DNA from 4 places in the Agrococcus sp. Ld7 genome. Region 1 is predicted to be linked to each of the others. Evidence: predicted binding sites of a transcription regulator. Region 1 holds the regulator's gene; each other region holds the start of a gene.

Region 1 (7,758 bases):
GCACGACGCTGCGGCGCGCCTGCCACGGCACCAGCGCATCGACGCCGAGCTCGGTCGCCGCCTGCACCGCGAGCTCGGCGCGGTCTCCCTTCGCGAGCGCCTGCGCGAGGCCGATCCGCGGGCTCGGCGCGTCGACGTGCTCGATGCGCTGCAGCACCACGTCGACGCCATCGCGCTCGGCACGGTCGATCACGCCCTCGGCGAGCACTCCCCTGCCGTCGCTGACGAGCACGCGCTCGCCGCGCCGCATCCGCGACACGACGGCCGCGTGATGCGCCTCGTCGCCCGTGAGCGTCACGAGGTCGCCTGCCGCCGCGCCCGACAGCGCGTCGTGCCAGTAGCAGTGCGCCATCAGATCCGGAAGCGGTCGCGCATCTTGGCGAAGAGCCCCTGACGGTGCTGCGACAGCTGAGGGCCGGGCGCCTTGGTGCGCTCGCGCAGCTCGCGCAGCAGCTCCTCGGTGCGGCGGTCGGTCTTCGTCGGTGTCAGCACCTGCACGCCGAGCTTGAGGTCGCCGCGACCCGCGCCCCGCAGCCGCGTCACACCGCGATCCGCGATCGAGATCACATCGCCCGACTGCGTGCCGGCGCGCACCTCGACGTCGATCGAGCCGTCGATGCCATCGAGCGTCGCGCGCGTGCCGAGCGCTGCGTCGGGCATGGACACCTCGATCGTGCCGAGCAGGTCATCACCGTCGCGGCTGAACACCTCGTGGTGACGCACGTTGATCTCGAGGTAGAGCGTGCCGGCCGGCCCGCCACCCTCGCCGACCTCGCCCTGACCGGGCATCTGGATGCGCAGGCCCGTGTCGACGCCTGCGGGGATGTCGACCGGGATGGTCCGCTCCGCGCGCACCCGGCCGTGGCCGGCGCAGGTGTGGCACGGCTGCGGGATGACGCTGCCGAAGCCCTGGCAGACGACGCACGGCTGGCTGGTGACGACGTTGCCGAGCAACGAGCGCACCTGGCGCTGCACATGGCCGGAGCCGCCGCACTGCAGGCAGCGCTCGGGGCTCGTGCCGGGAGCTGTCGCCGCGCCGTCGCAGGTACCGCAGAGCACCGCGGTCTGCACGCGCAGCTCGCGATGCACGCCGAAGATCACGTCGGCCAGGTCGAGGTCGACGCGCAGCAGGCTGTCCTGGCCGGGCTGCTTGCGCGAGCGAGGGCCGCTCGTGCGACCTCCGCCGCCGAAGAACTGCTCGAAGATGTCGCCGAAGCCGAATGAGCCCGCACCCGCGGTGGGCCCGCGGTCGTACTCCGCGCGCGACTGCGCATCGCCCAGCACGTCGTAGGCGTGCGTGACGTCCTTGAAGCGATCCGAGGCCTCCGCGCTCGGATTCACATCCGGATGCAGCTCACGAGCGAGCTTGCGGTAGGCCTTCTTGATCTCGTCCTGGCCGGCGTCGCGCGCGACGCCGAGGGTCTCGTAGTGGTCTGTCACTCAGTCCTCGCTCAGCAGCCGCGTGAGGTAGCGCGCAACAGCGCGCACCGCGGCCATGTTTCCTGCATAGTCCATGCGGGTCGGTCCCAGCACGCCGATATGTCCCTCGATGCCGTCCGTGCTGTAGGTGGAGGCGACCACGGAGGCCTCCCCCAGCGGGCCCGTCAGCTCACGCCCGATGCGGGTCGCGACCTCACCCTCGAGGCCCATCTCGTCGAACAGGCGCAGCAGTGTGACCTGCTCCTCGATGGCGTCGAACACGGGCGTCACCGTGCCCTGGAAGTCACGCTCCTCGCGCACGAGGTGCGATGCTCCCGCCATCACGATGCGGTCGCCGCCACCCGTCTGCAGCATCTCGCCCAGCGCCTGCGCCACGGCGCCGGTCGCGGGCCTGAGCGCGTCGGGGGCGGTCGCCGCGACCGAGGCAAGGCGTCGGATCGCCTCGGCGGGCGTGTGCTCGCCGACGGTCTCGGTGAGTGCGCGGCCGAGGGCGGTCGCCTGCTCCGGGTCGATCCGCTGCTGCGCGTCGACGACGCGCTGCTCGACGCGTCCGGAATCAAGGATCAGGACAGCCAGCAGCCGATGCTCGACCACCGCGACCAGCTCGACGCGGCGCACCACCGCGTGGCGGCGCAGCGGCACCTGCACGAGCGCGACCTGATTCGTGAGCTGCGAGAGCAGTCGGGCGGTGCGGTCGAGCACATCCTCGCGGTCGACGGAGTCGGCGAGGAAGCGCGTGATGGCCACCCGTTGCGCGTGCGACAGCGGCTGCATGCGCTGCAGCCGGTCGACGAAGACCCGATACCCCTTGTCGGTGGGGATGCGGCCGGACGAGGTGTGCGGAGCCGCGATGAGCTCCTCCTCCTCGAGCAGCGCCATGTCGTTTCGGATGGTGGCGGCGGAGACGCCGAAGGCGTGCCGCTCGACGATCGACTTCGAGCCGACCGGCTCGCGCAGGGCGACGTAGTCCTGGACGATCGCGCGCAGCACGTCGAGACCGCGATCCGAGACCATCCGCGCTCCTCTCCGCTGCAGGCGATAGGACGCCCCACGCTTGGCACTCTCTGCTCCTGACTGCCAATCCTACCCGTCTGCAACTCTGGCATGGGATCCTCAGGCGGAGAGGCGCACAATGATAGGAGCGGCGCGCTCCGGCGCCTTGCGACGACGATCGAAGAAAGGCACGCAATGTCTGATCCGAATACGCCTCGTGCAGAGGGCACCGATCCCGCAGACCAGTCCGCCGACGGGTTCGCCGTCACCGGTGAGCAGCACGCTACCCCGAGCGCTCCAGCGGCCCCGGGCGTCGGTGAGCCCGCGCAGTCGTTCTCCTCCGCCCCCGTGCCTCCCGAGCAGGAGGCTCCCGGGCAGCCCGCCTTCAGCGCTGGCGAGGGCAGCCAGAGCTGGCAGCAGAGCCAGCAGCCGGGGTCCGACGGCGCGCCCAGCTACGGCCAGGCGAGCAGCGCTCCGACCTACGGTCAGTCAGGGCAGCAGTCGGCGGCGCCGGGGCAGGGCGGCGCCGGCCAGCCGCTGGGCGGTCAGCCTCCCCACGCGCAGCAGAACCAGCCCGGTCCATCGCAGTACGGCGCTCCCGGCCAGCCGGGACCGTCGCAGTACGGCGCACCGGGGCAGCCCGGTCAGCAGTACGGCGCACCGGGGCAGCCCGGTCAGCCGCAGTACGGCGCACCCGGTCAGCCGCAGTACAGCGCTGCCGCACCGATGTCGCCCGTCGACGAGAAGAACGCCGGCATGTGGGGGCACCTCTCGGGACTGTCGACCGTGATCACCGGCGGCTTCGGTGGCTGGATCGGGCCGCTCATCGTCTTCCTCATCTATAAGGACCGCAGCGCCTTCGCGCGCCAGGAGTCCAAGGAAGCGCTGAACTTCGGCATCTTCATGACGATCCTCGCCGTGGGCATCATGTTCGTGGGCATCCTGCTGGCCATCCCGACGTTCGGCCTGCTCGGGTTCATCAGCGCCCTCTACTGGATCCCGGGCCTGCTGCAGGCGATCTTCTCGATCATCGGTGGCATGCGCGTGAACGGCGGCGGCTCCTACCGCTACCCGTTCAACTGGCGGCTCGTGAAGTAGCGCGGCCTCACGGCAGCAGCCGACGCACCACCGCGTCGGCCAGGAGCCGCCCTCGCAGCGTCGGGATCACCCGGCCGGCGAGGGCGGCTCTGCCGTCTGCGAGCCCCTCAGCGACGAGCCCGGCGACCGCAACGCGTCCCTCCGGTTCGAGCAGGTCGATCGGCAGGCCCTCCGCGATCCGCGACTCCAGCAGCACGCGCTCGACGCGGCGGGTCTCGTCGTCCAGCACCTCACGCGCGAGCGACGGGGACGCGCCCGCGAGCAGTCGGTCGCGGTACGCCGCGGGATGCTTGACGTTCCACCAGCGCACGCCGCCGACGTGGCTGTGGGCACCCGGCCCGAAGCCCCACCAGTCGTGGCCGCGCCAGTAGGCGAGGTTGTGCCGCGCGACGCGGGCATCCCGCGCCCAGTTGGAGACCTCGTACCATGCGTAGCCGGCCGCGCTGAGCGTTGCATCCGCCGCCTCGTACATCGCCGCCTGCAGGTCGTCGTCGGGCGTTGTGAGCTCGCCGCGGCGGATGCGGCGCGCCAGTGCCGTCCCGTCCTCGACGATCAGGGCGTAGGCCGAGACGTGGTCGGGCTGCATCGCGATCGCGGCGTCGAGCGAGGCCTGCCAGTCGTCGAGCGACTCCCCCGGTGCCCCGTAGATGAGGTCGAGGCTCACCTCGAGCCCCGCCTCCCGTGCCCAGTCGACCACGAGCGGCACGCGCTCAGGGTCGTGCGTGCGATCGAGCGCCGCGAGCACATGGGGCTTCGCCGACTGCATGCCGAAGGAGACGCGGGTGACGCCGCCATCGCGCAGCTGCCGCAGGCCGGCCGCGTCGATCGAGTCGGGGTTCGCCTCGGTGGTGACCTCCGCACCGGCTGCGAGACCGAAAGCATCCGTCACGCCCTGCAGCATGTGCACCAGATCGCCGGCTGGCAGCAGCGTCGGTGTGCCGCCGCCGAAGAACACCGTCTGCATCGGGCGCAGCGGTCCGAGCTCGCGGAGCACCCGTCGGGCGAGCACGATCTCGGCGGCGACATCCGACGGGTAGCCGGCCCTCGTCGCGCCGCGCAGCTCATCGGCGGTGTAGGTGTTGAAGTCGCAGTAGCCGCAGCGCACCGAGCAGAACGGCACGTGGATGTAGGCGCCGAACGGCGCGTCGACGGCGGTGCCCGCAGGCAGCGTGCCGTCGGCCGGTGCCGTCTCTCCCTCGGGCAGCCGCCCCACGGTCAGCGGACGTCGATGGACCGCAGCACCGTCAGGTAGCGGTCGTGGTACTTGCTGCGCATCGCCTTCGCGACCGGAGCGCCGAGCTTCACCCACCACTTCGCATTCCGCACAATGGCGCGGAAGTGCATGAAGACGGTCTCGTCGTCCGCGATCTCGATCGTGAAGCGCTCCTCGCCGGACTCCGGGTGGCCGTCCAGGGAGCCGAGGATGACACCGTGGCTGGAGGCCTCCTCCTCGACGGCGATCACGCGCATGGGCGCATGGATCTGGATCCCCATGAAGCGCACGCGCTGATCGATCGAGTCGCCCGGCTGCAGGAAGGGCTCGCCGTCGGGACCGAAGTCCTGCTGGGGCTCGGTGCTGGCCGCGCGGGTCGCCTCCGTGCCCTCGAATCCGACCGGGCGGTAGGTGCTGCCCGCCTCGGTGCCGACCACATCGACCTCGATGCCGGCGAGCCGCTGGACCTTCCAGGTGCGCAGCGCCGCGACGGCCGCGTCGTAGCGCGGGCGGCCGTGGCCGATGCGGCTGCGCAGCTGCACGACCTCGAAGCCCTTGGGCGGGAAGCGGTGGAAGTCGAAGTGTGCCGTCACGCCGACCGAGCCGTAGTTGGTCGCGCGATCGCGGATGGGGATGGTCATTTCGCGTCCTTCTTCGTCTCACCGCTCGAGAGCGCGGCGATGAACGCCTCCTGGGGCACCTCAACGCGGCCGACCATCTTCATGCGCTTCTTGCCCTCCTTCTGCTTCTCCAGCAGCTTGCGCTTGCGGGTGATGTCGCCGCCGTAGCACTTGGCGAGCACGTCCTTGCGGATCGCGCGGATGGTCTCGCGGGCGATGATGCGCGCACCGACGGCGGCCTGGATCGGGACCTCGAACTGCTGCCGCGGGATGAGCTCGCGCAGCTTGCCCGCCATGAGCACGCCGTAGGCGTAGGCCTTGTCGCGGTGCACGATGGCGCTGAACGCGTCGACCTGCTCGCCCTGCAGCAAGATGTCGACCTTCACCAGGTCGCCCTCCTCCTCGCCGTCGACCTCGTAGTCGAGCGAGGCGTAGCCCTGCGTCTTCGACTTCAGCTGGTCGAAGAAGTCGAAGACGATCTCGCCCAGCGGCAGCCGGTAGCGCAGCTCGACGCGGTCCTCCGAGAGGTACTCCATGCCGCCGAGCGTGCCGCGGCGCGACTGGCACAGCTCCATGATGGCGCCGACGTAATCCTTGGGCGCCAGGATCGTGGCGCGCACCATCGGCTCGACAATCGAGTTGATCTTCCCGTCCGGGAACTCGCTCGGGTTCGTCACCGTGTGCATGGTGCGATCCTCGGTCTGCACCTCGTAGACGACGCTCGGCGCGGTGGCGATGAGGTCGAGGTCGAACTCGCGCCGCAGTCGCTCCGTGATGATCTCGAGGTGCAGCAGGCCGAGGAATCCGCAGCGGAAGCCGAAGCCCAGGGCGACGGATGTCTCCGGCTCGTAGACGAGCGCCGCATCCGAGAGCTTCAGCTTGTCGAGCGCCTCGCGCAGCACCGGGTAGTCGCCGCCGTCGATCGGGTAGATGCCGGAGAAGACCATGGGCTTCGGGTCGGCGTAGCCCTGCAGCGGCTCGGTCGCGGCATTGCGCGCGGTCGTGACGGTGTCGCCGACCTTCGACTGCCGCACGTCCTTGACGCCGGTGATCAGGTAGCCGACCTCGCCCGCGGCGAGTCCCTTCGACTGCTTGGGCTCGGGGCTCGAGACGCCGATCTCGAGCAGCTCGTGCTTGGTGCCGGTCGACATCATCTGGATGTGATCGCGCGGCGCGAGGCGGCCGTCGATGACGCGCACGTACGTGACCACGCCGCGGTAGGTGTCGTAGACGGAGTCGAAGATCATCGCGCGGGCGGGGCCATCGACATCCCCGACGGGCGCGGGCACGGAGCGCACCACGCGGTCGAGCAGCTCGGAGACGCCCTCACCGGTCTTGCCGCTCACGCGCAGCACGTCGTCGGGATCGCCGCCGATGAGGCGGGCGATCTCGGCCGCGTACTTCTCCGGGTCGGCGGCCGGCAGGTCGATCTTGTTGAGCACCGGGATGATCTCGAGGTCGTTCTCCATCGCCAGGTAGAGGTTGGCGAGCGTCTGCGCCTCGATGCCCTGCGCCGCATCCACGAGCAGGATCGCGCCCTCGCACGCGGCGAGCGAGCGGCTCACCTCGTAGGTGAAGTCGACGTGGCCGGGCGTGTCGATCATGTTGAGCGCGAAGGTCTCACCCTCGAGCTCCCACGGCATGCGCACGGCCTGCGACTTGATGGTGATGCCGCGCTCTCGCTCGATGTCCATGCGGTCGAGGTACTGCGCGCGCATCGAGCGGTCGTCGACGACGCCGGTCAGCTGCAGCATCCGGTCGGCCAGGGTCGACTTGCCGTGGTCGATGTGCGCGATGATGCAGAAGTTGCGGAGCTGCGCGGGGTGGGTCGCGGCTGGCTCGAGTGCCTTGGTCGCTCGGGGGCTCACGGGTCCTTCTCATCGAAAAGCTCAGGGGGCCGCGGGGTGGTCGCGGTGCGGAATGCTCCATTCTCCCACAGCAGATGCCGGGCGCCGCGTTGCGGGTGGCGTTCGCACGCTGATACCATCGTTCGTTGGCTTCCCCTTCTTCTGCGCGCTCGTCGCGCGAGAGCGGGTCGCGGCGGGCTCTGGTGAGCAGAAGCCGCCGCCAATCAACTCGTACGAACCAAGAACAGGACACCATGGCGAACATCAAGTCGCAGATCAAGCGCATTCTGACGAACCAGAAGGCGACCGACCGCAACCGCGCGCTCAAGAGCGAGCTCCGCACCGCTGTGCGCGAGGCCCACAAGGCCATCGCCGCCGGCGACAAGGACGCCGCGCAGGCGAAGGTCACCGTTGCCACGCGCAAGCTCGACAAGGCCGTGTCGAAGGGTGTCATCCACAAGAACCAGGCCGCGAACCGCAAGTCGGCCATCGCGAAGCAGGTCGCCGCGCTCTAAGCAGCCGCGCTCGCTCGAAGGGGACCCCGCTC
Region 2 (7,758 bases), on a different contig from region 1:
GGGCGACCGCGAGGCGACCACGGCATCCGTCATCACGTCGCTGCTGCCCGCGCTCGACGACCTCGATCTCGCCGACAAGCACGGCGACCTGGCCGAGGGGCCGCTCGCGATCGTGGCGGCGAAGCTGCGCGGTTCGTTCGAGGCACTCGGCGTCGTGCGGCTCGGTGAGATCGGCGAGCCCTTCGACATCGACAAGCACGAGGCCGTCGCGCAGCTGCCGAACCCCGAGGTGACCGAGACGGTCGTCGCCGACGTCATCCAGACCGGCTACCGCGTGGGCGAGCGCGTGCTGCGCGCCGCCAAGGTCGCGGTGTTCGCTCCGGCAGAGTGAGCCGGGCGGGCGTGCAGCGGCCGTACGAGACGAACAGGAGGTGACGCATGGCCAGCAATGACTGGTTCGACAAGGACTTCTACGCTGTGCTGGGCGTCGCGAGGGATGTCTCTGCTGCCGATCTGAAGAAGCAGTACCGCAAGCTCGCGCGGCAGTTCCACCCGGATTCGAATCCGGGCGATGCGTCGGCCGAGGCTCGCTTCAAGGAGATCTCGGAGGCGCACGCCGTGCTCGCCGACCCGAAGCAGCGCAAGGAGTACGACGCGGTGCGCGCGATGGCCGGCGGCCGTCCGCGCTTCGCACCCGGCGGCTCCGGGGGCTTCGAGGATGTCTTCGGCGGCTTCGGCGGGGGACCTCGGGTGCAGTACTCGCAGGGCGACTTCGAGGATCTGCTGGGCGGCATGTTCGGCGGCGGGGGCGCGGGCTTCGGCGGCGGCTTCGGCCAGCGCCGCCCGCCGAAGGGTCGCGACGTCAGCGCCCGGGCGGCGCTCGACTTCACGTCGGCGGTGCAGGGCGACACGCTCAAGCTCACCGTGGGCGGCAAGACGATGACCGTCAAGATCCCCGCTGGCGTCCACGACGGGCAGAAGATCAAGCTCGCGGGCAAGGGCGATGCGTCCCCGGCCGGCGGCGAGCCCGGCGACCTGATCCTCACGGTGCAGGTGCGGCCACATCCGGTCTTCACCATGGATGGCCTCAACCTGCGCGTCGACGTGCCGGTGACGTTCGCCGAGGCGACGCTCGGCGCGACGATCGAGGTGCCGACGCTCGGCGGGGCTCCGGTGCGGCTGAAGGTCGCCCCGGGCACCCCGTCCGGCCGCGTGCTGCGCGTCAAGGGGCGCGGCGTCGCGGGCAAGAAGGGCACGGGCGACCTGCTCGCGACCATCCAGGTCGCGGTGCCGGGCCACCTCACCAAGGAGCAGGTCTCGCACCTCGAGGCGTTCGTGCAGGCGGGCCCGGCCGAGTCACCGCGGGACGACCTGCTCGCCAAGGCGACGGCCTCCTGATGCTGGGCGTGCCCGAGGGCCTCGACGAGTCGTCGCCGATCTTCTCGATCGCGGCGGCCGCCGAGCTCGCGGGCCTGCACGCCCAGACCCTTCGGCAGTACGACCGGCTCGGGCTCGTCGAGCCCGCCCGCACGGCGGGCAACACGCGGCGCTACTCGATGCGCGACATCGGGCGGCTCAAGCAGGTGCAGCTGCTCTCGGGCGAGGGTGTCTCGCTCGAGGGCATCCGCCGGATCCTCGAGATGAGCGACGACAATCGCGAGTTGCGTGCGCGCGTGCGCGAGCTGGAGGCCGCACTCGCGGATGCCGTCATGCAGCAGGCGGGCCGGCGCGTCTTCGCGGTCGGCCACACCGGCATCACGGCGCTGCGCGCGGGCGCTCGCCCCGCGAAGCCCGGGCAGATGGTGCTCTGGCGCCCGGGCCGCCACTGACGACCGGGGCTCGGTGCCAGAATGAGGGCGTGGCAGCGACGGTGAGGATGCACTCCCCGGTGCCCCGTGGGTCGGGGCTCCGCGCCGCACCCGGTTGCGCCGGTCAGGCGAGGAAGACGAACCGATCGTGACGGATCCGCGCGACGCCACCGACCCCGCCGGCGCTCCGCCGCCACCCGGCGCGAACAGCCCGGTGCCCGCGGATGCAGCCGCGCGAGCGGCCGCCGCTGGCAGGGCGAAGCAGCGCCCGCGCCGGTCCGCGCCCGGCCGCGATGCGCTCGTGCCGTCGACCGCGATCGAGAACCGCGCGCGGGATCGCGCGAGTGCACGGCGAGCCCGGCTGGGTGTGGTCGGTGCGCCCGGATCGCAGATCGCGAACCCCGGTGGTGGCATGCCCGGGCGCCTGCTCCCGCCGGGCTTCGCGCCGGCCGTCGCAGAATCCATGCCGACGCGCTTCGTGCCCACGGCCTGGCAGGTGCAGAATCCCGCGGCGGGCATGCCGTTCGCCGGTGCGCCGGTTGAGCGGCAGGGCCCGCCCCCGCAGCATCCCGCCGCTGCACGGCCGTGGCCGCACGAGGCAGGGCCCTACGGAGCGGGCTATGCACCAGGGCCTGGGTCGTACGGGCCTGGGTCGTACGGGCCTGTGCCGTATGGGCCAGTGCTCAACGGCGCACCGCTGTACGCGGCCATGCCGCCGCCCCCGCCCCCACGCGTGCCGTGGACGCCGAAGCAGCGGCGAACCGCGCTGCTGAGCGCTTGGCTCGGCCAGACCGTGATGGCGCTCGCGACCCACCTGCTGACCGCGTTCTTCCTGATTGTCGCCCTCGCGCTGCTGCTGCATGGCTCGGGCGATTCGAGCGACTTCGAGGCCGACTCGTTCACCGCGATCATCGCGCGCTGGACCATGATCGATCGGGTCTGGGCGTCCGCGCTCATCGGCCTGCTGGTGGGCGGGGGCATCCTGGCGCTCGGATGGCTGCTGCAGGCGATGTGGGGCAGGTCCGCGGGGCTCGCGAAGCCGCATCGCTCCACCTGGCTCGCCTGGCTGTGCACCACGGCGGCCACGGGGCTGATCGGCATGGTGGTGTGGCCGACCGCGCTCATCGGCGGCTTCGTGCTCGTGCTCGCGAACGATCAGGCGTCGCTCACGACCGGCACCATGTGGGAGGTGCTGTTCTGGCAGCTCGGTGTCGCGGTCGTGCTGACCGGAGGCGTGGGGCTGCTGTTCGGCTGGCTCTTCTGGTCGCAGGCGCAGCCGCGCATCGACTTCCGCGCGCTCGCGGAGGCCGAGGAGGCTGCCGCCCGCGCCGCGGACGAGGCGGAGCTCACCGACGTGCGGCTGCGGGGTGAGCCGTCGAGGCGGGGCAGCGATCCCTCCGGCCCGGGCAGCGCGCTGCGATGAGTCGCAGGCCCATCCGCCGCCAGGAGCGGGCCGATCCGCTGAGCCCGAGCCAGAAGGCTGCGGTGCAGTCCGCGGGCGCCGTCGGCCTCGCCTTCGTGGCGGCGGGCGCGAGCCTCGTCTGGGGGCTGCTCGTGTCGGCGCTCGTGCTCGTGATCCTGCGCGCCGCCGTGATCGATCTGTTCGACGATGTCGAATGGGGGCGCGGCGTCATCGACTGGATCGAGCAGCTGCAGCCAGGCTGGCTGGCGCCGCTCGTGCTCGTGCTCGTGCTGCTCGCGGTCGGCGCGATCGCGCTCGGCAGCTGGCTGAGCACGCGGCGGATGCGCGCGGCGGGTGTGGTCGGCGCGACATCCGTCACGTTCCGGGGTGCGGCGATCGGCACCGGTCTGCAGGCGGTGCTGTCGACGCTGTCGAGCTGGCTGCTCGGGCTGCTCGTGCTGCTGACGGGCGTGGTCGGCTTCTGGATCATCGCGTCGACCTGGGTGGTGCTGTCGATCCTCACGTCGACGCTCATCGGCTGGTTGGCCGGCCCGCGCACCTGGCTCGCGATCGCGCGGCGTGAGGCACGACGGGCGGCCGCCGTGCCCGCGTAGCACGACGGCCGGGCGGCAGGTGCCGCCCGGCCGGTGCTGCGGTGCTGCGGCGCGCCAGCGCTACGCCGGCGAGCTGCTCTCGCTGGTCGACGAGCTGAACCGGCCCTCCTGGCTGTCGGCGTCGATCGCCGTCTGCCCGCTGCCCTGCTCGATTGTGATCTTGCGGGGCTTCGCGCGCTCGGCCACGGGGATCGTGAGCATCAGCACGCCGTGCTCGTACGTTGCCTGGATCTTCTCCAGGTCGACGTCGCTCCCCAGCCCGAGCTGACGGATGTAGCGGCCGGCGGGCCGCTCCTGCGCGAGCCACTGCGTGCCCTCGGAGGCACCGATGGTGCGCTCGGCCTGGATCGTGAGCGTGTTCGCGTCGACGTCCAGGTCGATCGAGCCGGGGTCCACGCCGGGCAGGTCGACGTTCACGACGTAGTGATCGTCGGAGCGGTAGAGATCCATCGGCATCCAGCTCGCCGAGCGCTGCGTGCCGCCGCTCGTGAGCAGTCGAGCCGCCATGCGATCCATTTCGCGGAAGGGATCAAAGGTCAGCGCCATGACAACCTCCTCCTGGTCTGAGGTCGTCGCCCTGCGCGACGACCCGGTGTCTGTCGCGGCCCGTCTCGGGGCCGTCTCCAGTATTGGCACTCTCCCTATGAGAGTGCCAATCTCCAACTGGGGAGACGCTCAGCACGGCACCGGGAGGGCGACGGATGCATCGTGCGACGACTGCTGCTGCGGCAGACGATGGGCAGGACTGCCCATCGCGCTGGCGCGCGGCGCCGCCATACGATCACGATGACGATGGGAGGCACCCCCGATGGCGATGAACCTACCGGGCGAGCTGGTGTGGGTGCTCGACATGCTCGGCTATGACTGGCCCCCGCTCGACGAGGACGAGATGCGGCGCGCGGCCCAGATCATGCGCACCTTCAAGGACGACATCGTGGGAACGGTCGAGGTCGCCGACAAGAGCGTGAAATCCGGCGTCGGCGCAGCCGTGCACGGGCAGGTCTCCAGCTCGTTCACGAACGCGTGGGACACCGACAGGGCTTCGAACATCGCGAAGCTGATCGATGCGCTCGATCCCGTAGCGGGTGGGATCGATATCGGTGCCGAGGCGGTCGTCGCCCTGAAGGTCAAGGTGATCGCCGAGCTCGTGATCACGGCCGCGCAGATCGCCGCCGCCGTCGCGGGCGCATTCTTCACCTTCGGTGCCTCGCTGGCGGCCAACGCGGCGATCCTCGTCGCGCGCAAGAAGGCGCTCGACGTGCTGACGAACATCGCCGTCGATCAGCTCGCACAGCAGCTGCTGCCCATGATCATCGAGCCCCTGCAGGGACCGATGATGGATGGGATCACGGCGATGCTGGAGGCGGAGGTGACCGAGGGGGCGATCGGGGATGTCTCGAAGTTCGAGGCGGACCTGGATGCGCTCGACGCCGCCGCCGCCGACTTCGATGCGAACGCGACCGATCAGGATCGGCTCGCCGACGACTTCATCGCCCAGATCACCTCCTGCCAGATCTTCACAGGGTGATACGGGATGTCGACGATCAAGATCATCCTCAAGGAGGCCTTCGACGTCATCGAGGAGCTGGCGCCCAAGGCCGCGAGGGCCGTCTCGCAGAAGTCGACCAAGCTCGGCGCGAAGACACGGCAGATCCGGCGCCAGATCGAGGCGAAGGATGCCGAGCTTGCCGGCGCGCAGCGCAAGCCCGACCGCGCGCCGGGTCACCACACGCCAGAGCCCTCCTCGCCGGACGCGAACGGCCTGAACAAGCCGGCATCCGCACCCGACGGTCCGCACGCTCGAGACACCTGGCCGGATGTCGACACGGAAGCCGCCAACGCCGCTACTGCTGCCGCCCGCCAGGCCGCGGTCGAGTCCGGTGAGATTCCCGCTCCCGATTTCGGCCGTCTGACAGCCGAGTATCACGGTCGGCCGCCGGCCGACATGGAAGCGCCCCATGGTCACCACATCGTCTTCAAGAGGGGCGTGGGCGCGCGCCAGCAGGCAGTGGCCGCGCAGATGAAGGAGATCCTGGAGCGCAACAGGATCGACTGGTACACGGGACCTCACAACCTGACATGGGCGCCGAACGTCGCCGGACAGCACAACATCGCGAACGCCCGCGCGGTGCTTCGCAATCTGCAGGAAGCCGACGCGCTCGGGCGCGACGCGGTCATCGAGGCACTGCGGAACTCGGGGAGAGATGTCTTCGGGGGCCGGCCATGAGTCGTCGCACGTTGGCGGCCGCCAATAGAGTCGCCGCATGAACACTGACCTTGCGGCCTGGTCCGAGCAGTTCTCGGACGACGTCAAGCCCGTGCTCGAGGCGGCCCTGCTCGCGGTCGTGGCCGCACGGCCAGCCGACGATGTCGCCGGAATCGGCATCGCAACCGACGCCGACGCCGGCTCGATCGTGGCATTCGCGAACTCGCGCGCGAATCTCGAGCGCATGGTCGCGGAAGACCCGGAGTTCGCCTTGGACTCCAAGTGGCACATCGGCGAGTGGGATCTCGACCTCGCAGGCTCGGACTCGGCCGACCCTCTGGCCTCGGTTCGCGAGCAGCTGGCGCAAGCGAAGCTCGAGGTCGCACCGGAGGCGCCGCAGGTGGGCTTCGGGGTCGCCGGGATGCAGGAGTTTCGCTTCGCCGTGTGGGGCGCGATCGCGCGCGCGATGGCTGCATCCGCTCGGGAGGGCTTCTTCGACGCGTGGCCCGCCGCCGCCAAAGTCTTCATGCCGCTCGATGCGGATGTCGATGAGGTGCAGCTCGCAGCGTGGAGCTCGCCGCTCAACGATGACGCCGGCGTCGCGGAGCTGCGCGCGTTCCTGCAGCTCACGTAGCCGCAGCTGGAGCGAGCTCGGCGTGCACGGGCCGCGAGTGCGCGGGGCTGCGCGTGCCGCAAGGCGCAGCGTGCCGCAATGCACAGCGCGCTGCACGCTGCGGGACGTCGCCCCGCGACGTCCCGCGACAGAATTGTCACCATCGGCTCGCAACGGCGCCTCAAGGCAGCCGATCGTGACATCTCTGCGAGCCGGGGCTCGTCGCGGCGATGCTGCGCGCTGGGGTGGGCGCCGCGATGGCCGCGTCAGCGGTCGGGGGTGAGCATGCGCAGTGCCGCGCGCACGCGCATGGGCCGGCATCCGGCATCCGTCAGCCGCCGCACGATCACCGGCTCGCGCTCGGCGAGCATGATGCCGCGCTTGACGAGGAACGCCAGGCTCTTGCGGTGCTCACGCAGATCGCGCGCGAACCGCAGGCCCATGGTCGCCCAGCGCGAGCGGTGCACCACGATGGCGTCGTCGAGGATGCCCCGCCGATCGGCGTCTGCCACGACCTCGCTCACGAAGATGCCCTCGGCGACGAAGCGGGTCGCGCCGCCGAGCGTCACCTCGTGCTCGCCCACGGATGCGCTGCGCGAGATGTCGTAGATCGGCGCGGTCGTGCGGCCCGTGCGCGCGAGCTCCTCGAGTGCGTCGATGGCCCGGTCGCGGTGCCAGCTGCCGGGGTGATCCCAGTCGACCTCGCCCGACTCCAGCCGCGGCAGCTCCGGGTCGTCGCCCTCGCGGTAGAAGTCGTCGAGCCGCAGCACGGGAAGCCCCGAGTGCCTGGCGATGCGCGACTTGCCGGAGCCTGATGCGCCTCCGATGAGCACGAGCTTGGCGAGGGGCTCGAAGGGCGCAGGCATAGGGACGAGTCTGCCGGATGCGCGCGGTGCTTGCGCGCGCTGCCCGCGCACGCAGGCTTGTCGCTGGCCGTTTCCGAGGTTGTCGCGGCAGCGACGGGCCGCCGCTCACGCGCCGGCGCCCGCGGGTCAGGCGTCGCCGAGGAAGCGCGAGAGCACCTCGGTGAAGACCTTCGGCTGCTCGGAGTGCACCCAGTGGCCAGCGTTCTTGATCGTCACGCGCCGCACGCGAGGGAAGCGAGCCTCCATCGCGTCAGCGAACTCATCGCGCACGTAGCCGGAGTTCGCGCCGCCGATCCAGAGGACCGGCCC
Region 3 (7,758 bases), on a different contig from region 1:
GCGCTCGATCGGCATGGGCTCGAGCATGATGAACGCGCCGAACATGAATGTCATGATCGGCACCAGGTACTGCAGGAAGGCGATCCAGGTGAGCGGGATGCGTCGGGTCGCGGCCGCGAACGCCAGGAGCGGGACCGCGGTGACGATGCCGAAGCCAGCCGTGCCCAGCACGCCCGCGATGCCGTTGTTGCCGACCGTGACACCGCCGATGGAGAACGCGATCGCCATCATCACGAGGGCTGCGGGCAGTGCCGCGGTGGTCTCGATCGTGAAGCCCGACAGCGCGTCCACGGAGCCTCCGACGCGCTTCTTGATCAGCCCGTAGGCGCCGAAGGAGCCCGCAACGATCAGCCCGACCCACGGGACCTCGCCGTAGCCGACGATCATCACGCCGACGCCGACCGCGCCCAGCGCGACGGCGACCCACTGCAGCGGTCGCAGCCGCTCGCCCAGGAAGATGACCGCGAGCACGATGCTCACGAGCGGGTTGAGGAAGTAGCCGAGGCTGGTCTCGAGCACGCGGTCCGAGAGCACGCCGACGACGAACGCCGTCCAGTTGATGAGCACGGCGTGGCCGGCGATCACCAGCGTCCAGGTGTCTCGGCGACTGCGCAGCACCTGCCGCATCCTGACCCAGCCGCGGGTGGCAGCGACGAGTGCAAAGGCGACGATGACGGAGGAGATCACTCGCCAGCCGATGAGCTCGAACCCGTCGATGCCCTTCGTCAGCTGCAGGTATGCGGGCAGGAAGCTCCACCAGAGGTACGCGAGCAGCGCGTACCCGAGGCCTGCCTTGGCGTGCTGACCCATCGGTCCTCCCGGAGAGATGCGAAGGCGGCTCCCCCGCAGGGGAGCCGCCTTCGCGTGAGAGCCTGCGTCAGCGCTCGACGATGGCGAGCACGTCGCGAGCGGAGAGCACGAGGTACTCGTCAGCGCCGTACTTGATCTCGGTGCCGCCGTACTTCGAGTACAGCACGCGGTCGCCGACCGACACGTCCATCGGGACGCGGTTGCCGTTGTCGTCGATGCGGCCGGGGCCGACAGCGACGACCTCGCCCTCCTGCGGCTTCTCCTTGGCGGTGTCAGGGATGACGAGACCGCTTGCAGTGGTCGTCTCAGCCTCGACCTGCTGGATGACGATGCGATCCTCGAGCGGCTTGATGGAAACCGACACGGTTGCCTCTTTCTTCTCTGTCTGTGGGGTGCGTCCGGACGGGCCGGAGAACAGGACAAGCCTAGGCGCTCCGCTGGCACTCGGTCAACATGAGTGCCAATCGCTCGCGGGAGCGCAGTGCGCGCTTGCACCGGGGCTTCGCCGCATGGTCGACACTGGAGCCATGGATGCTGCCGAGCTGCGACTGCTGCTGTCGACCGAGGGGCTCGCGCTGCTCGAGCGCACCGAGTCGGAGCTGCGCGATCACACCGACCCGGTGCGCGAGGTCTCGCGCCTGCGCGCGGCAGGTCATGACCCGCGGCTGGTCGCGGCCGTCCTGACGCAGGCGCGGCTGCGGCGGCGCGCGGCCGCGAAGTTCGGTGAGTTCGCGACCGGGATGCTGTTCACCGAAGCGGGCCTCGAGCAGGCGACACGGCTGCGGGTGGCGGCGCATCATGCTGGGCGGATGCGGCAGGCGGGCATCACGTCCGTCGCCGACCTCGGCTGCGGCATCGGCGCCGACTCGCTCGCGTTCGCGACCCTCGGGATGCGGGTCACCGCGGTCGAGCGCGACGAGGTCACCGCGGCGATCGCCATGTACAACCTGTCGCCCTGGCACGCATCCGTCGTGCACGGGGATGCCATGGAGACCGCGGTCGACGCCGAGGCGAGCTGGTTCGATCCAGCACGCCGCGATGACCGCCGCCGCCTCAACGACCCGAGCGACTGGTCACCGTCGCTGCGTGCGGTCTTCGCGCACGCAGCGGAGCGGCCTGCCGGCGTGAAGCTGGCGCCCGGGATCGACCGCTCCCTGCTGCCGGACGACGCTGAGCAGCAGTGGGTGACGGACGGGCTCGAGACCGTCGAGGCCGTGGTGTGGACGGGACGGCTGGCGCGGCCAGGCATCGCGCGCAGCGCCCTGGTGCTCGGCGACGATGGCGCCGCCGAGCTGACGGGGGCGATCTCGCATCCCGAGCCGGGAGCGCTCGGTGCGTTCCTCTACGAGCCGGCCGGCGCGGTCATCCGTGCGGAGCTCATCGGCGCGCTCGCCGAGCAGCTCGAGGCGGTCGCTGTCAGCGACGGCATCGCGTACCTGAGCGGATCGATGCAGGTGTCGACGCCGCTCGCGCAGGGGTTCCGCATCCGCGAGACGATGCCGCTCGACGAGCGAGGCATCGCGAGGCGCATGCGCGAGCTCGCGATCGGCGACCTCGAGATCAAGAAGCGCGGGGCCGACATCGACCCCGCAGCGCTGCGCAAGCGGCTCAAGCTGCGAGGTGACCAGCGCGCCACGCTGTTCCTGACGCGCATCGGCGGCCGCCACCGGGCGCTCCTCGCCGATCGCCTGGTCTCATGACGAAGCCCCCGGCCGGCGAGCGCGTCGCAGACCGGGGGCTTCGGGGCGCGCGTGCTACATCATGTTCAGTGCCGCGAAGTAGTTCATCCACTGCACCGTGAGCACGATGATCACCACGAGCGACGCGATCGCGGCGAGGATGCCGACGATCCCGGCGATCAGCGGCCAGGGCTTGGCCTCCGGGTTCTTCTTCATCGCCACGAACCCGACGATCCCGCCCGCGAGCGCCGCGAGGAAGCCGATGCCGCTGATGAAGGTGCCGAGCAATCCGAGCCCGGAGAGGATCAGTGCGGTGATCGTGATGCCCTTGAACTTCTTCTCGCCCGGCTGCGCGTAGCCGACCTGCTGGCCGTACCCCGCCCCGGAGTCGCCGTAGGCCTGCGGCTGGCCGTATCCGGGCTGCTGGCCGTAGCCAGCAGCGGGCGCGGCGGCCGGTTCGTAACCGGACTGCTGCCCGTATGCGGGCTGCTGCTCGTATCCCTGCGCGGGCGCGCTCTGACCGTATGCGGGCTGCTGACCGTACTGGGGTGCGGCGGCGGCGCCGTACCCGGGCGCGCTGGAGCCGGCCTGGCCGTACGCGGGCGCGCTGGAACCGGCCTGGCCGTACGCGGGCGCGCTGGAACCTGTCTGGCCGTACCCGGGCTGCTGACCGTACTGCTGCTGGCCGGCGTCCGGCTGCTGCCCGTACTGCTGCTGCCCAGCATCCGGCTGCTGATACGTGGCGGCTGACTGCCCGGCACGCTGCTCGGAGGCCTGCCCGTAGCCCTGCGCCTGCTCCTGCCCGAACGGGGGCTGCGCCTGCTGCTCGCCGAACGCGGCCGACGGCGCCTGCTGGCCCTGCCCGAACGAGGGAGAGGCCGCTGCCGGCTGGCCGAAGTCCGCCGCGGGCGCCTGGCCGAAGTCCGCCGCCGGCGCCTGGCCGGCATCGCCGGTCTGCGCGGCGCCGTCCTGTCCCGGCTGCACCTCATCGGGCCGACGGAAACGATCGTCACTCGGCGGGAACTGGTCGCTCACGGGAACCTCCTTGCAGTGCGCTGCCGCGCGGGATTGCGCTGCGCGCCACCCACGGTATCGCGCGCGGCGCCGGGGAAGGCTGAACGAAGGATGAGCGCGGCGCGCGAGATCACGGACCGGTGAGCGCTGCTGCCTGCTCCGCCACCGAGAGGGCTGCCGCGATGCCGAGCACGATCGCCGCGATCAGCACGACCAGCGTGACGATGCCCAGCACGACCGACCAGATCGCGAGCAGACGGCCGTCGTCGCCCGTGCGTCGTATCTGCGCGAGCGCGATGCCGCCCAGCACGATCGCGGCGATGGAGCCGAGGCCGAGCATGATCGTGGCACCGGCGGCCGCCGCGAGGATCGCGACGACCGCGAGGACGTTGGTCTTCGGGCCCGGATGCGTGGGGGCGCTCCAGACGGGCACCGGCGGCTGCGCGGCCGGAGGGGCACCCCACCCCTGCTGGGGGTGTGTGCTCGCACTCATGCTCATGCGGTGCCTCCTCGACGCCATCGACGCGGCCGCGGATGCTGCGCCGTCGAGCGTCGATCCTGCCAGGACGACCTGTGGATCATCCTCAGTCCAGCACCTGGACGACGTTCGCCTCCAGGGTCGACGCAGCCGCGAACCCGACGTGGCTCGGCGCGTCGCCGCGCGCGACGAGCATCGCGCCCACCGCCGCGATCATCGCGCCGTTGTCGGTGCAGAGCTCGAGCGGGGGGATCCGCAGCGCCACGCCGGCCTCGGCGCAGCGTGCCTCCGCCACCTCCCGCAGCCGACGGTTCGCGACCACACCGCCACCGAGCAGCAGGCGCGGCACGCCGTGCGCCGCACAGGCGTCGAGCGCCTTCGCGACCAGCACGTCGACGACCGCCTCCCGGAAGCTCGCCGCGACGTCCGCCACGGGCAGCTCCTCACCGGCCGCCGCCGCGCGTTCGACGTGGCGGGCCACGGATGTCTTCAGTCCCGAGAACGAGAAGTTCCAGCGGTGCCGCTCACGGTCCTTCGGTGCCGTCAGCCCGCGCGGGAACGCGATCGCGCGAGGATCGCCGCCCGCGGCGGCCGCGTCGATGGACGGCCCGCCCGGGTAGCGCAGGCCGAGCAGGCGTGCGGTCTTGTCGAAGGCCTCCCCGGCCGCGTCGTCGATGGTCTCGCCCAGCAGCTCCACCGAGCCCGCGAGGTCGCGCACGAGCAGCAGCGAGGTGTGACCGCCGGAGACGAGCAGCGCGACTGTCGGAAGCTCGAGGGGCTCTCCGGAGAGCACGTCGGCGGCGACGTGCCCGACCAGGTGGTTCACGCCGTAGAGCGGCAGCTCGCGCGCGATCGCGAGCCCCTTCGCGGCACCGATGCCGACCATGAGCGCACCCGCGAGGCCCGGCCCGGCGGTGACCGCGACGGCGTCGATGTCGTCGAGGGTCATGCTCGCGTCCCGCAGCGCCGCCCGGATCGTGGGCTCCATCGCCTCCAGGTGGGCGCGGGCCGCGATCTCCGGCACCACTCCCCCGAAGCGCGCGTGCAGCTCCATCGATGAGGCGATGCGATTGGCGAGCAGCTCGGTGCCCCGCACGATGCCGACGCCGGTCTCATCGCAGCTCGTCTCGATCCCCAGCACCACCGGCGCCGTCTGCGGTCGTCCGCTCATCGCGTCACCCTTCGCTCTCGGCCGAGCGCTTCATCACCACGGCGTCGACGTCCTCGGGCTGGTAGTAGCGCGGCCGCAGCCCGATCTCGACGAAGCCGAGCGATGCGTAGAGCGTGCGCGCGACCGGGTTGTCGGCGCGCACCTCGAGGAAGAGCTCGCGCACGCCGCGTCGCTCTGCTTCGACGAGCAGCGCCAGCAGCAGCGCACGCCCGACGCCGCTGCCGCGCGCGGCGGCATCGACCGCGATCGTCTGCACGTCGCCCTCGACGCCCACCGCGCGCAGGCCGGCGTAGCCGATGGTCGCACCATCCGCGTCCTCCGCGAGCAGATAGCGCCCCCACTCCGACGCGATCTCGGCACGCATCGTCTCGCGATCCCAGGCGCTGGGGCCGAAGGAGGCCTGCTCGATCAGCATGATGGCGTCGAGGTCGGATGCCTCGGCCGCGCGAATGCGGTGCGGGGCGCTCATGCCTGGCTCACCCGCTTCGGTCCGGCCGACGGCACCGCGTCGGCGTCACGCAGGTAGACGGCCTGCTCGACCGCTGCAGCGCCGCGCATGACGGCGAAGGCGAGCAGCGCCGCATCGATCGACGTGGCGTCGATGCGCTCGAGCTCGGCATGCTGGTCGGTCGGAGGCGGCACCGCATCGGCCGGCGCCAGCCGAGGCTCGTCGACCACCAGGCCGTCGACGACGATGCTCCACGCTCGTTCGCGACGTCGCACATCGGTCGTGACCTGCGCGCTGCCCGTCGTCACCCCGGCGTGGCTCATCACACCGCGGCAGGGCACACCGAGGCCCAGGGCCGCGGCGCGCGCTGTGGCGATGCCGACCCGCAGCCCGGTGAAGGCCCCGGGCCCCATGCCCGCGACCACGAGCTCGATGCGGTCCCGACGGCCGTCGAGCGCCCTGGCGAGCATGCCGCCGAGATGCTCGGCGTGCCTGCGGGTGTCCTCGGCGTGCTCGCGGAAGACCACGGCGTCACCGTCGACGACCGCCACCGAGGTGCCGAGCGAGGTATCGATCGCGAGGATCATGCCTCTCCTCTCGGGCGGACCGCCCGTGTCGTCGTATCGGCGAGCGCCAGCGGGTGCGGCGCGGCGCCGGCAGCTCCGGCCGCGAGCGACCGGACGCGGGGGGCCGGCCACGCGGGCCCGTGGCCGCTCAGCCGCACGGCGCGAGGCGATTGGTCATCGTCGACGTCGGCGCTGTCGCGGTCGATCTCGACACGCAGCCAGGAATCGAGCGCGTGCTCCAGCGGCGCACCCCACTCCGCGACCGTGATCGCGCCGTCGAGGTCGAGATCGAGATCGTCGAGCTCCGCCTCGTCATCGGCGTCAGCGATGAGCCGGTATGCGTCGACGTGCTGCAGATCGGGCCCGGCGTCGGTGCGGTGCGTGCGAGCGAGCACGAATGTCGGACTCTGCACCGTGCCGCGGGCGCCGAGCGCACGCCCGATGCCGCGCGTGAGCGTCGTCTTGCCGGCGCCGAGCGGCCCGATGAGCAGCACCGCATCCCCGGCGCGCAGCTGCGAGCCGATGCGCTCGCCCAGCGCCTCCATGCCGTCGGCATCCGGCACCGAGCCGGCCAGCTGCACCTCGACGCGTGCTCCGATCATGCCGGTGAGCTCGGGGGCGGATGCGTGGGTCAGCTCGACCGGGTCGCCCAGCTCGGCAGGGTGCGCGCCGATGTCGAGCACCGCCTGATCCATCGCGACGCGCCCGCGGATGGGGTGCGCGACGCCGCGGAGCACCACCGACCTGCCGCTCGCGGAGCGGGTCACGCCGTCGGCGTAGCCGAGCCCGACGAGTGCGAGCGTCGTCGCCCGCTCGGTCACGTACTCGCCGCCGTAGGAGACGCCGAGGCCGGCCTCCACGCCCTTGACGCCGAGCACCTCGCCCACAAGTTGCCGCGGCTCGCCGTCGAGGCCGAGCTCCAGGACGCGGCGGGGTGCGAGTGCGCCATCGGCGATGGCGACGGCCTCGCTCGGTCTCGCAGCGGCCATGCGCGTGACGGTCTCGTAGGTGATGGTGCCCGCCGCGCGCGCCCAGGCATCTGCGCTCGGCGCCCCCGTCGCCGGGTCGCCCCACAGCACGCCTTCACCGCTGAGCGCGGGCTCGATGCGGATGCGGCGGGGTTCGACCGCGACGATGCGCGCGGCTTCGCCACCGACCATCACCGGCGCACCGAGCGCCGGCAGCAGACCGTCGTCCAGGCCGATGGCGCCGACACCCGCGACGAGCTCGACGCTCACGCGCATCGCGGGCTGCAGTCCCAGCGCAGCGGCGGCAGCGCCGTCTCCGGCCGCCGGGCCGTTCGGGTCGATCCCGTACGCGGCCATGCCGACGCGCACCATGTCGAAGCGAGCCTCTGGCAGCGCGAGCGCGCCCTGCGAGTTGGCGAGGTGCCGCAGCAGCGGCGGCAGCGCGGCGGCTTCGGCGAGGGCGGCGCCGAAATCCTCCAGCTGCGCGAGGTCGTGCTCGCGGCTGGTTCCCGCAAGGTGCGACATCGCGCCCCGGATGCGGGCGCCCTCGCCGGCCAGCTCGACCGATCGCCGGATCGTGACCGTCCGATCGCCGCGCGCGATGCCGTTGCGGCCGAGGCCGGT
Region 4 (7,630 bases), on a different contig from region 1:
GAGCAGTCCTTGGGGACGGATGTTCTCGGCGACATCTACGAGCACGTGTTGTCCAAGTTAGGTTTGGCCGGGCAATTCGGGCAGTTCAGGACGCCGAGGCATCTGGTTGAGTTCATGGTGCAGGTCGCTGACCCGGAACAGGATGAACTTGTGTTGGACCCCGCTTGCGGAACGGGGGGCTTCCTGGTCGCTGCATCGGACTATCGGCGAGCGCGGGGGCGCGCCGGACGCTACGAGGGTGCAGAGATCGACCGGACCGTCGCTCGAATCGCAAGCGCCAATCTGGCATTCCATGACGTCGCTGGCGGCGACGTCATGGTCGCAGATGGTCTCAGCGCGACCCTCGGTGAGGCCGACGTGATTCTTGCGAATCCACCGTTCGCGGGCGCGGTCTCTGATGAGGTGATCAGCCGTTTCACTACTCGATCCAAGAAGACCGAGCTTCTATTCCTGGAAAGGATGATGAAGCTACTTCGGCCTGGAGGGCGTGCCGTCGTCGTTGTCCCCTACGGCGTCGTGACAGGTAGTTCGGGTGCTGGCTCCGCAATCCGCGAAATGCTCGTTCGAGGCAACTCGCTCGCTGCCGTGATCGAGTTGCCGAGCGGAGTCTTCCGTCCTTATACCGACGTCAAGACTGCGATCTTGGTGTGGCGAGCCGAACCCGATGGCGCGGCCACCCAGATGGTCCGGGTAGCGAACGACGGGTTTTCGCTCGACGCTCGTCGCGAGCCAATCGGCTTCAATGACCTTCCCGAAGCGATCGCCGTGGTCCGAGGACAAGACGCCCTAATCGCGCACCGTTGCGTCCCGACCGAAGAAATCGTGGCGGCGGGGCTCAACCTGAACCCCTCGCGGTACCTCGGCGACGCGGATGCAGCATCCGTTGAACACGTCGACTCGGAGGACGTACTGGCGGCGCTCGGCGGGCGCTTGCAACTAATGCTCGATCGAGTCGTCGCACTAAAGCAGGAGGTCGCCTCATGAGGAAGACGGTTCCCCTTCACGCCGTTGTCGCGCCCGTCCGAAGCGGAGTCAAGCCAGAGCAGATGCAGGTGCAGTGGCAGTACATCCTTCTTGAGCACATCTCGCAAGGCACCGGTGAGGTTGTCGAAGCTCGTGTGGGTGATTACGAGGTCAAGTCAGCGAAGGTTCGGTTCGAGGCCGGGGATATCCTGTACGGCAAGCTGCGCCCTCAACTGCGGAAGTGCTGCGTGGCAGTGGAGCCGGGAGCTTGCAGCACAGACATCGCGCCACTCCGACCTCTGTTCGATGACTCGGCCTACTACTTGGCCGCCGTTCTGCGTAGCGCGGATTTCACCCAGAAAGTCCAACGGCTCGTCGCCGGGGCCAATCTGCCGAGAGTTAACGTCAGGGAGTTGCTCGCTCTGGAAATCCCTTGGCCGGAGGAAGTTGCCGAGTTGAGTCGGCGAAACAGACTCGCCGTGGAGACCATTGATTTGCGAGCAGAGGCTGCGAAGTTCACGGCCGACCTGCGTCGGCTCGAACTCTCGGTGACCCAGCTCTAGCCGTCGGATCTGCCCTTGCTCTTGCGAACGAACGACACGTATGTGTCGGCAGTCACGTTCGCACGACGGATGAGCTCCAGTTGCCGCTTGCTGTCCGCACTTGAGGTACCAATCATTCGGAACAGGCCGCCGAAGTTGGCCGCGAACGAGACCCTCGCCGAGGGCCGTCGGCTTTCGGGGCCGGACAGCCGCTCCCGCTTGCCATTGGCATTGAGAGGCTCGCCATCGTGCTGGCACAGGTCTGGTTCGCACCCATCCGGGCAATAGTCGGCATCAACGAACGTGCCGCCTCGCGCGATATGCAACTGGTCGCGAAGTTCAGCGAGCGGCAATGCTCGGTCGAGGAACACCTCCACAATCTTCGGCCAGACTCGCTGCCCGCCGGGCTCGGGCTCCCACGACCACGTCATGACCAGGAGCAGATCGTTGGGGCCGATGCCCGCTTGCAGCTCGGCGAAGTGCGCCTTCGACTCTTCAGCACCGAGGTTCATCGTCTTGGCCTCGATGCGGAAGAGCTCCCCCTCGGCGGTCACCGGATCCCATTCAGCGGCGGCGTCGATGCATGCATAGTCGTTGTACTGGTCGTCCGCGATCCAGGCGATCTCGACGCCATGGGGTGCGAGCGCTCGGCTCATGTGGTAGCCCCAGAGTCCTTCGAGCAGCAGGCCCATCCCACTGCCCAGCCGTCCGCCGCGAGTCTTGAAGGTGGCGCGAGTGAAGTCGTTGATAACAGAGATGACGCTCAGGTTCTCGGCCCGTATGAAGTCCGCTGCCTCCGTCGCGGTTAGGTCTGCGCGTTCCGCGAGCTCCGGAGACTCGGAGGCGTCCTGCAGTTCTTCAAACATCGCGTTCATGTGGCGACGCTATCCAGAAGGCGGGGTTCTGGCGGGGATTCCGGTTCCGGCATGTCTCCGGCTTGGGTCAACTCCCCAGAGTTTACCTGGAGCCCCCTGTCAGGATTGAACTGACGACCTACGCTTTACAAGAGCGTTGCTCTACCACTGAGCTAAGGAGGCCTGCCGCGCGAGCGGCACCGAGCCATTCTAGGCGGGTCGGGCGCGGGGGTGCAGCCGCGGGCCCGCGAGGAGCGTTCGGCGGTCAACCGTGCATCAGTCGCGCACGAGCAGGTCGCCGACCTCGCACTCCAGTGCGTCGCAGATCGCGACCAGCGTCGAGAAGCGGATGGCCCGAGCGCGATCGTTCTTCAGCACCGACAGGTTCACGACGCTCACGCCCACGCGCTCGCTCAGCTGCGTGAGCGTCATGGCGCGTTCGGTCAGCAGTGCGTCGAGCCTGCATCGGATGCCGGTCGGCTCGTCGTCCGCGCTCCCCACTAGACCAGGCCCGCCGTCTCACGCTGCATCCGCTCACCGGTTCGGAACGCCGCGGCGACGGCCACGAGCGCGAGCGCGATGAGGATCGGCCAGAACTCGATGGTGAAGGCGAGCGACGGCTCGGGGAGCCCCGTGTCGGCGACCCCGCCGGCCGGGACATCGCCGGTGAACGCCCACGAGTCGATGCGCAGCACCTGGTTTGCGGCGAGCGTGCTGCCGATCGCGGTGAGCGCCTGCCATACGATGCCGCCGAGCGCGAGCGTTCCGGCTGCGAGCCTGAGGGATCTGGTCAGGGAAGCGGCGAACGGAGCGTCCGTCAGCAGCCGCCGGCAGAGGAGCGCGACGACGATGCCGATCACCACGAGGGTCGCGCCCTGCACGATGATCCCGCCGGCGAGGAACGCGCGAGCGGTGAGATCGAGCCCCGTGACCTCCACCGCCGCGACGCTGAATCCTCCGGAGACCACGGAGGCCGTCGGGCCGCTGATGTCCGTGACGCCCGGGAGCGGGCTCGGCCAGAAGGTCCGGACGGGGAGCGCGACCTGGACCTGCGATGCGGCGAGCGTGGCGATGGTCGACCAGAGCGTGCCGATCGCGGCGAGCGCCGCATAGGCCGTGGCTCCGATCATGATGACCGGGAGTGCCGCGGCGTCGCGGCGCTCGTCGGCGCCGCGACGTGTGAGCGCCGCGATCCCGGCGATGCTCAGCAGGCCGATGGCGATGACGGTGAGGAGCAGGAACCAGCTCATCGGGCACGACCTTCCAAACGATTATCGATAGTAACGAATATCGATAAGGTAGGGCTGGATCGGGCCGGCGTCAAGCACTGTGTGAGCAGTCAGGGCACGGAGTTTCGTGTGCAGCCTCGGCGTGGGACGTCGAGCGCCCGGTGCGCTCTAGGCTTGCCCGGTGACGGAGCAGCCAACGACCGCGTCTGCGCACACACCGGACGCCGAGGGAGACCACCGCAACGTGCTCGGGTGGACGCTCGTCGGAGTGCTCGCGGGCAGCGCGCTCGCGACCCAGGGACGGCTGAACGGCGAGCTGGGCGCGCGGCTCGAGCACGGCATCCTCGCCGCCTTCATCTCGTTCGTCATCGGCTGCCTGGTGCTGGCAGCGGTGCTGGCCTTCTCGAAGCGGGATCGCGCCGGCATGCGCAGGCTGTTCCGCGTGGTCCGCGACGGCACGATGCCCTGGTGGTATCTCTCCACCGGCGTCATCGGCGCATTCCTGGTGGCGACGCAGAGCCTCGTGATCGGTGTCGTCGGCGTCGCGCTGTTCACCGTCGGCGTCGTCGCCGGCCAGACGATCAGCGGCCTCGCCGTCGACCGGTTGGGCTTCGGAGGCCTTGCGCGAAAGCCCATCACGCCACCGCGCGTGATCGGCGCGCTGCTGGCGATGCTGGCCGTGGGCATCGCGCTGGCGGGCTCGGGCCAGCTGGATGTCGCCTGGCTCGTCGTGCTGCCATTCGCGGCCGGCCTCATGCAGGGGCTGCAGCAGGCCATGGCCGGCTCGGTGCAGCGGCAGACGGGTTCGGCGATCACGCTGGCGACGCAGAACTTCGCCGTGGGCGCGGTCGCGCTCGGCCTGGTCGTCGTCGTGCAGGGCCTGGCTGGCCAGGAATCACGGCCGCTGCCCGCGGAGCCGCTGCTCTACGTCGGCGGTGCGCTCGGCGTCGTGTTCGTCGCGCTCAGCTCCGTCGCGGTGCACCACCTGGGCGTGCTGGCGCTGGGGCTGGCGGCGATCTGCGGGCAGGTGCTCGCCTCGGTCGCGCTTGACGTGCTCTTCCCCGCCGAGCATCCGGTCACGGTGTGGTCGCTCGTCGGCGCGGCGCTGACGATCACGGCGGTCGCCGTGTCGTCGATCCGGCGACCGACGCGTCGCGCGTCTGGCGTCAGCCCTCCGGCGTGAAGTTCAGCGCCAACGAGTTCATGCAGTAGCGGTCGCCCGTGGGCGTCTGCGGCGCGTCATCGAAGATGTGCCCCAGGTGGCTGTGGCAGTTGGCGCAGCGCACCTCGGTGCGCACCATGCCGAGCGTGCGGTCCTCGATCAGCTCGACCGCGTCCTCACGCACCGTCTCGTAGAAGCTCGGCCAGCCGCAGCCGGCGTCGAACTTCGTCTCGTCGCGGAAGAGCTCGTTGCCGCACGCGCCGCACGTGTAGACCCCCTGGCGCTGCTCATCGAGCAGCGCGCCCGTCCACGGACGCTCGGTGCCGGCTTCTCGCAGCACCCGGAAGGCTTCGGGGGAGAGGGCGGTCCGCCACTCGGCGTCGGATCGTTCGCGCGATTCGTTCATGGTTCCAGCGTACGACCGCCGCGCATGCGTTTCGCGCCAGGCGGAACGGTGGGCCCGCCATAGGATCGGAGCATGGCCACTGACCCGCGGACGCACGCGCGCTCGCACGACGAGGCCACCGGCGACGAGTCGGCCGCCCGCGCATTCGCGAGCGCCGAGTCGCGGGCATCCGAGCCCGACGGGCAGGCCACGGATGCCGCGGCCCACGACCTCGCCGCGGCGCGCGAGGAGCGCATCCGCCGGGTGCTCGACTTCGAGGCGAGCTGGGCGAGCCACGGCGGCGCGAAGGCTCGCGCGATCCGCACCGAGTTCGGATGGACCACGACGCGCTACTACCAGGTGCTCGACCGCTGTCTCGAGACGGAGGCGGCCGTGCGGCACGATCCGATGCTCGTGGGCAGGCTGCTGCGCCTGCGTGAGGCCCGATGACCCGGACGCATCGCGTGGGGGCGCATCGCTCCAGCAGCACGAAGCGGTGGCCGCGCTGGGCGATCCTGCTCGGCGCGCTGGCGACGGTGATCGTGCTGACCGCCGTTGGCCTGTTCGTCCTGGACGCGCTGCGCCCGCGCGAGGTCGTGCCGACCGAGCCCCCGCCGCCGCCGCTGGTGACCGATCCGAGTGCCATCGATCCGGCGCTCGACGCATCCATCACCGTGCTCGACGGCTCGGGCCAGGGCGGCTTCGGCGCGGGCGTCGGGCAGGCGCTCGCCGACGCCGGCTGGAACGTCGTCGCGACCGCCGGCAGCACCGAGGGCAGCGAGACCGTCGTCTGGTACGACGACGAGGCGCTCGCGCCGGTCGCCCGAGGGCTCGCGGCGCAGCTCGGCGTCGGCACCGAGGAGCAGTCGGACGGACGCCTCTCCGGCACGCCCATCACGATCGTGGTGGCACCGGATGCGCTCGGCGTCGCACCGAGCGCGGAGCCGCGGGACGATGGCGAGCTCGAGCACGAGCCCGTCACGGAGACACCGGCGCCGTAGTCGGCGCTTCCGGCCTGGCTCCGGGCGCATCGCCGCCCGCGCGCTTGCACTCGACCCCGCCGAGTGCCAGACTTGGCGCTGGCACTCCCTCGGATGGAGTGCCAGTTGAACGTACTGGCGTCCAGGAGGGACGAGACTGCAATGGCAAAGATGATCGCATTCGACGAAGAGGCCCGCCGCGGGCTCGAGCGTGGACTCAACCAGCTCGCCGACGCGGTGAAGGTGACCCTCGGGCCGCGCGGCCGCAACGTCGTGCTCGAGAAGAAGTGGGGCGCCCCCACCATCACGAACGATGGCGTCTCGATCGCCAAGGAGATCGAGCTCGAGGACCCCTACGAGCGGATCGGCGCTGAGCTGGTCAAGGAGGTCGCGAAGAAGACCGACGACGTCGCCGGTGACGGCACCACCACGTCGGTCGTGCTCGCTCAGGCGCTCGTGCGCGAGGGGCTGCGCAACGTCGCGGCCGGTGCTGACCCGATCAGCCTGAAGCGCGGCATCGACAAGGCGGCAGCGGCCGTCTCCGAGCAGCTGCTCAAGAACGCCAAGGAGGTCGAGACCAAGGAGGAGATCGCCGCCACGGCCGCGATCTCTGCTGCGGACCCCGAGATCGGCGCGCTCATCGCCGAGGCCATCGACAAGGTCGGCAAGGAGGGTGTCGTCACCGTCGAGGAGTCGAACACCTTCGGCACCGAGCTCGAGCTGACCGAGGGCATGCGCTTCGACAAGGGCTTCCTGTCGCAGTACTTCGTCACGGACCCGGAGCGCCAGGAGACGGTCTTCGAGGACCCCTACGTTCTGATCGTCAACTCGAAGATCTCGAACATCAAGGACCTCCTCCCGGTCGTCGACAAGGTGATCCAGGCGGGCAAGCAGCTCGTCATCATCGCCGAGGACGTCGACGGTGAGGCGCTCGCGACGCTGGTCGTGAACAAGATCCGCGGCATCTTCAAGTCGGTCGCCGTCAAGGCTCCCGGCTTCGGCGACCGTCGCAAGGCGATGCTCGCCGACATGGCGATCCTCACGGGCGGCCAGGTCATCTCCGAGGAGGTCGGCCTCAAGCTCGAGAACACGACGCTCGACATGCTCGGCCGTGCGCGCAAGGTCGTCATCACCAAGGACGAGACCACGATCGTGGAGGGCGCCGGCGAGGCCGACGCCATCGCGGGTCGCGTGCGTCAGATCCGCCAGGAGATCGACAACACCGACAGCGACTACGACCGCGAGAAGCTCCAGGAGCGCCTTGCGAAGCTCGCCGGTGGCGTTGCCGTCATCAAGGCGGGTGCCGCGACCGAGGTCGAGCTCAAGGAGCGCAAGCACCGCATCGAGGACGCCGTCCGCAACGCGAAGGCTGCTGTCGAGGAGGGCATCGTCGCCGGTGGTGGCGTTGCGCTCATCCAGGCCGCCAAGACCGCGTTCGACGCGCTCGAGCTCTCGGGCGACGAGGTGACCGGCGCGAACATCGTCAAGGTCGCCGTCGACGCTCCGCTGAAGCAG

What was found. Region 1 encodes HrcA, which represses chaperone genes, less so after heat shock. Its sites were predicted from a motif close to TTNGCACTCGNNNNNNNCGAGTGCNAA; they were not measured.
Region 2: ACJJVL_RS12110 (Hsp20/alpha crystallin family protein) is a predicted target of HrcA. The motif match lies at 4,394-4,420, and genes of this name have one in related genera.
Region 3: groES (co-chaperone GroES) is a predicted target of HrcA. The motif match lies at 1,248-1,274, and genes of this name have one in related genera.
Region 4: groL (chaperonin GroEL) is a predicted target of HrcA. The motif match lies at 6,215-6,241, and genes of this name have one in related genera.

What each region holds. Positions count from the first base shown of each region.
Region 1 is NZ_JBISGY010000032.1:54,002-61,759, reverse strand. It holds gene ACJJVL_RS09435 (16S rRNA (uracil(1498)-N(3))-methyltransferase) at 1-352, opposite strand, end outside; gene ACJJVL_RS09430 (DnaJ C-terminal domain-containing protein) at 352-1,440, opposite strand; gene hrcA (heat-inducible transcriptional repressor HrcA) at 1,441-2,454, opposite strand; gene ACJJVL_RS09420 (DUF4870 domain-containing protein) at 2,629-3,531, shown strand; gene hemW (radical SAM family heme chaperone HemW) at 3,539-4,744, opposite strand; gene ACJJVL_RS09410 (DUF1990 family protein) at 4,747-5,385, opposite strand; gene lepA (translation elongation factor 4) at 5,382-7,232, opposite strand; gene rpsT (30S ribosomal protein S20) at 7,466-7,726, shown strand.
Region 2 is NZ_JBISGY010000035.1:89,777-97,534, forward strand. It holds gene ACJJVL_RS12085 (nucleotide exchange factor GrpE) at 1-331, shown strand, start outside; gene ACJJVL_RS12090 (DnaJ C-terminal domain-containing protein) at 379-1,338, shown strand; gene ACJJVL_RS12095 (heat shock protein transcriptional repressor HspR) at 1,338-1,769, shown strand; gene ACJJVL_RS12100 (hypothetical protein) at 1,897-3,171, shown strand; gene ACJJVL_RS12105 (hypothetical protein) at 3,168-3,764, shown strand; gene ACJJVL_RS12110 (Hsp20/alpha crystallin family protein) at 3,825-4,310, opposite strand; gene ACJJVL_RS12115 (hypothetical protein) at 4,573-5,292, shown strand; gene ACJJVL_RS12120 (hypothetical protein) at 5,299-5,991, shown strand; gene ACJJVL_RS12125 (DUF4303 domain-containing protein) at 6,029-6,604, shown strand; gene ACJJVL_RS12130 (ATP-binding protein) at 6,850-7,449, opposite strand; gene ACJJVL_RS12135 (alpha/beta fold hydrolase) at 7,576-7,758, opposite strand, start outside.
Region 3 is NZ_JBISGY010000002.1:140,707-148,464, forward strand. It holds gene rarD (EamA family transporter RarD) at 1-810, opposite strand, end outside; gene groES (co-chaperone GroES) at 878-1,174, opposite strand; gene ACJJVL_RS00855 (THUMP-like domain-containing protein) at 1,338-2,510, shown strand; gene ACJJVL_RS00860 (hypothetical protein) at 2,565-3,524, opposite strand; gene ACJJVL_RS00865 (DUF4190 domain-containing protein) at 3,634-4,002, opposite strand; gene tsaD (tRNA (adenosine(37)-N6)-threonylcarbamoyltransferase complex transferase subunit TsaD) at 4,088-5,152, opposite strand; gene rimI (ribosomal protein S18-alanine N-acetyltransferase) at 5,157-5,621, opposite strand; gene tsaB (tRNA (adenosine(37)-N6)-threonylcarbamoyltransferase complex dimerization subunit type 1 TsaB) at 5,618-6,187, opposite strand; gene tsaE (tRNA (adenosine(37)-N6)-threonylcarbamoyltransferase complex ATPase subunit type 1 TsaE) at 6,184-7,758, opposite strand, start outside.
Region 4 is NZ_JBISGY010000002.1:526-8,155, reverse strand. It holds gene ACJJVL_RS00205 (class I SAM-dependent DNA methyltransferase) at 1-984, shown strand, start outside; gene ACJJVL_RS00200 (hypothetical protein) at 981-1,526, shown strand; gene ACJJVL_RS00195 (hypothetical protein) at 1,523-2,380, opposite strand; tRNA gene ACJJVL_RS00190 (tRNA-Thr) at 2,468-2,542, opposite strand; gene ACJJVL_RS00185 (helix-turn-helix domain-containing protein) at 2,636-2,860, opposite strand; gene ACJJVL_RS00180 (hypothetical protein) at 2,860-3,609, opposite strand; gene ACJJVL_RS00175 (DMT family transporter) at 3,770-4,771, shown strand; gene msrB (peptide-methionine (R)-S-oxide reductase MsrB) at 4,755-5,156, opposite strand; gene ACJJVL_RS00165 (DUF3263 domain-containing protein) at 5,229-5,585, shown strand; gene ACJJVL_RS00160 (LytR C-terminal domain-containing protein) at 5,582-6,136, shown strand; gene groL (chaperonin GroEL) at 6,278-7,630, shown strand, end outside.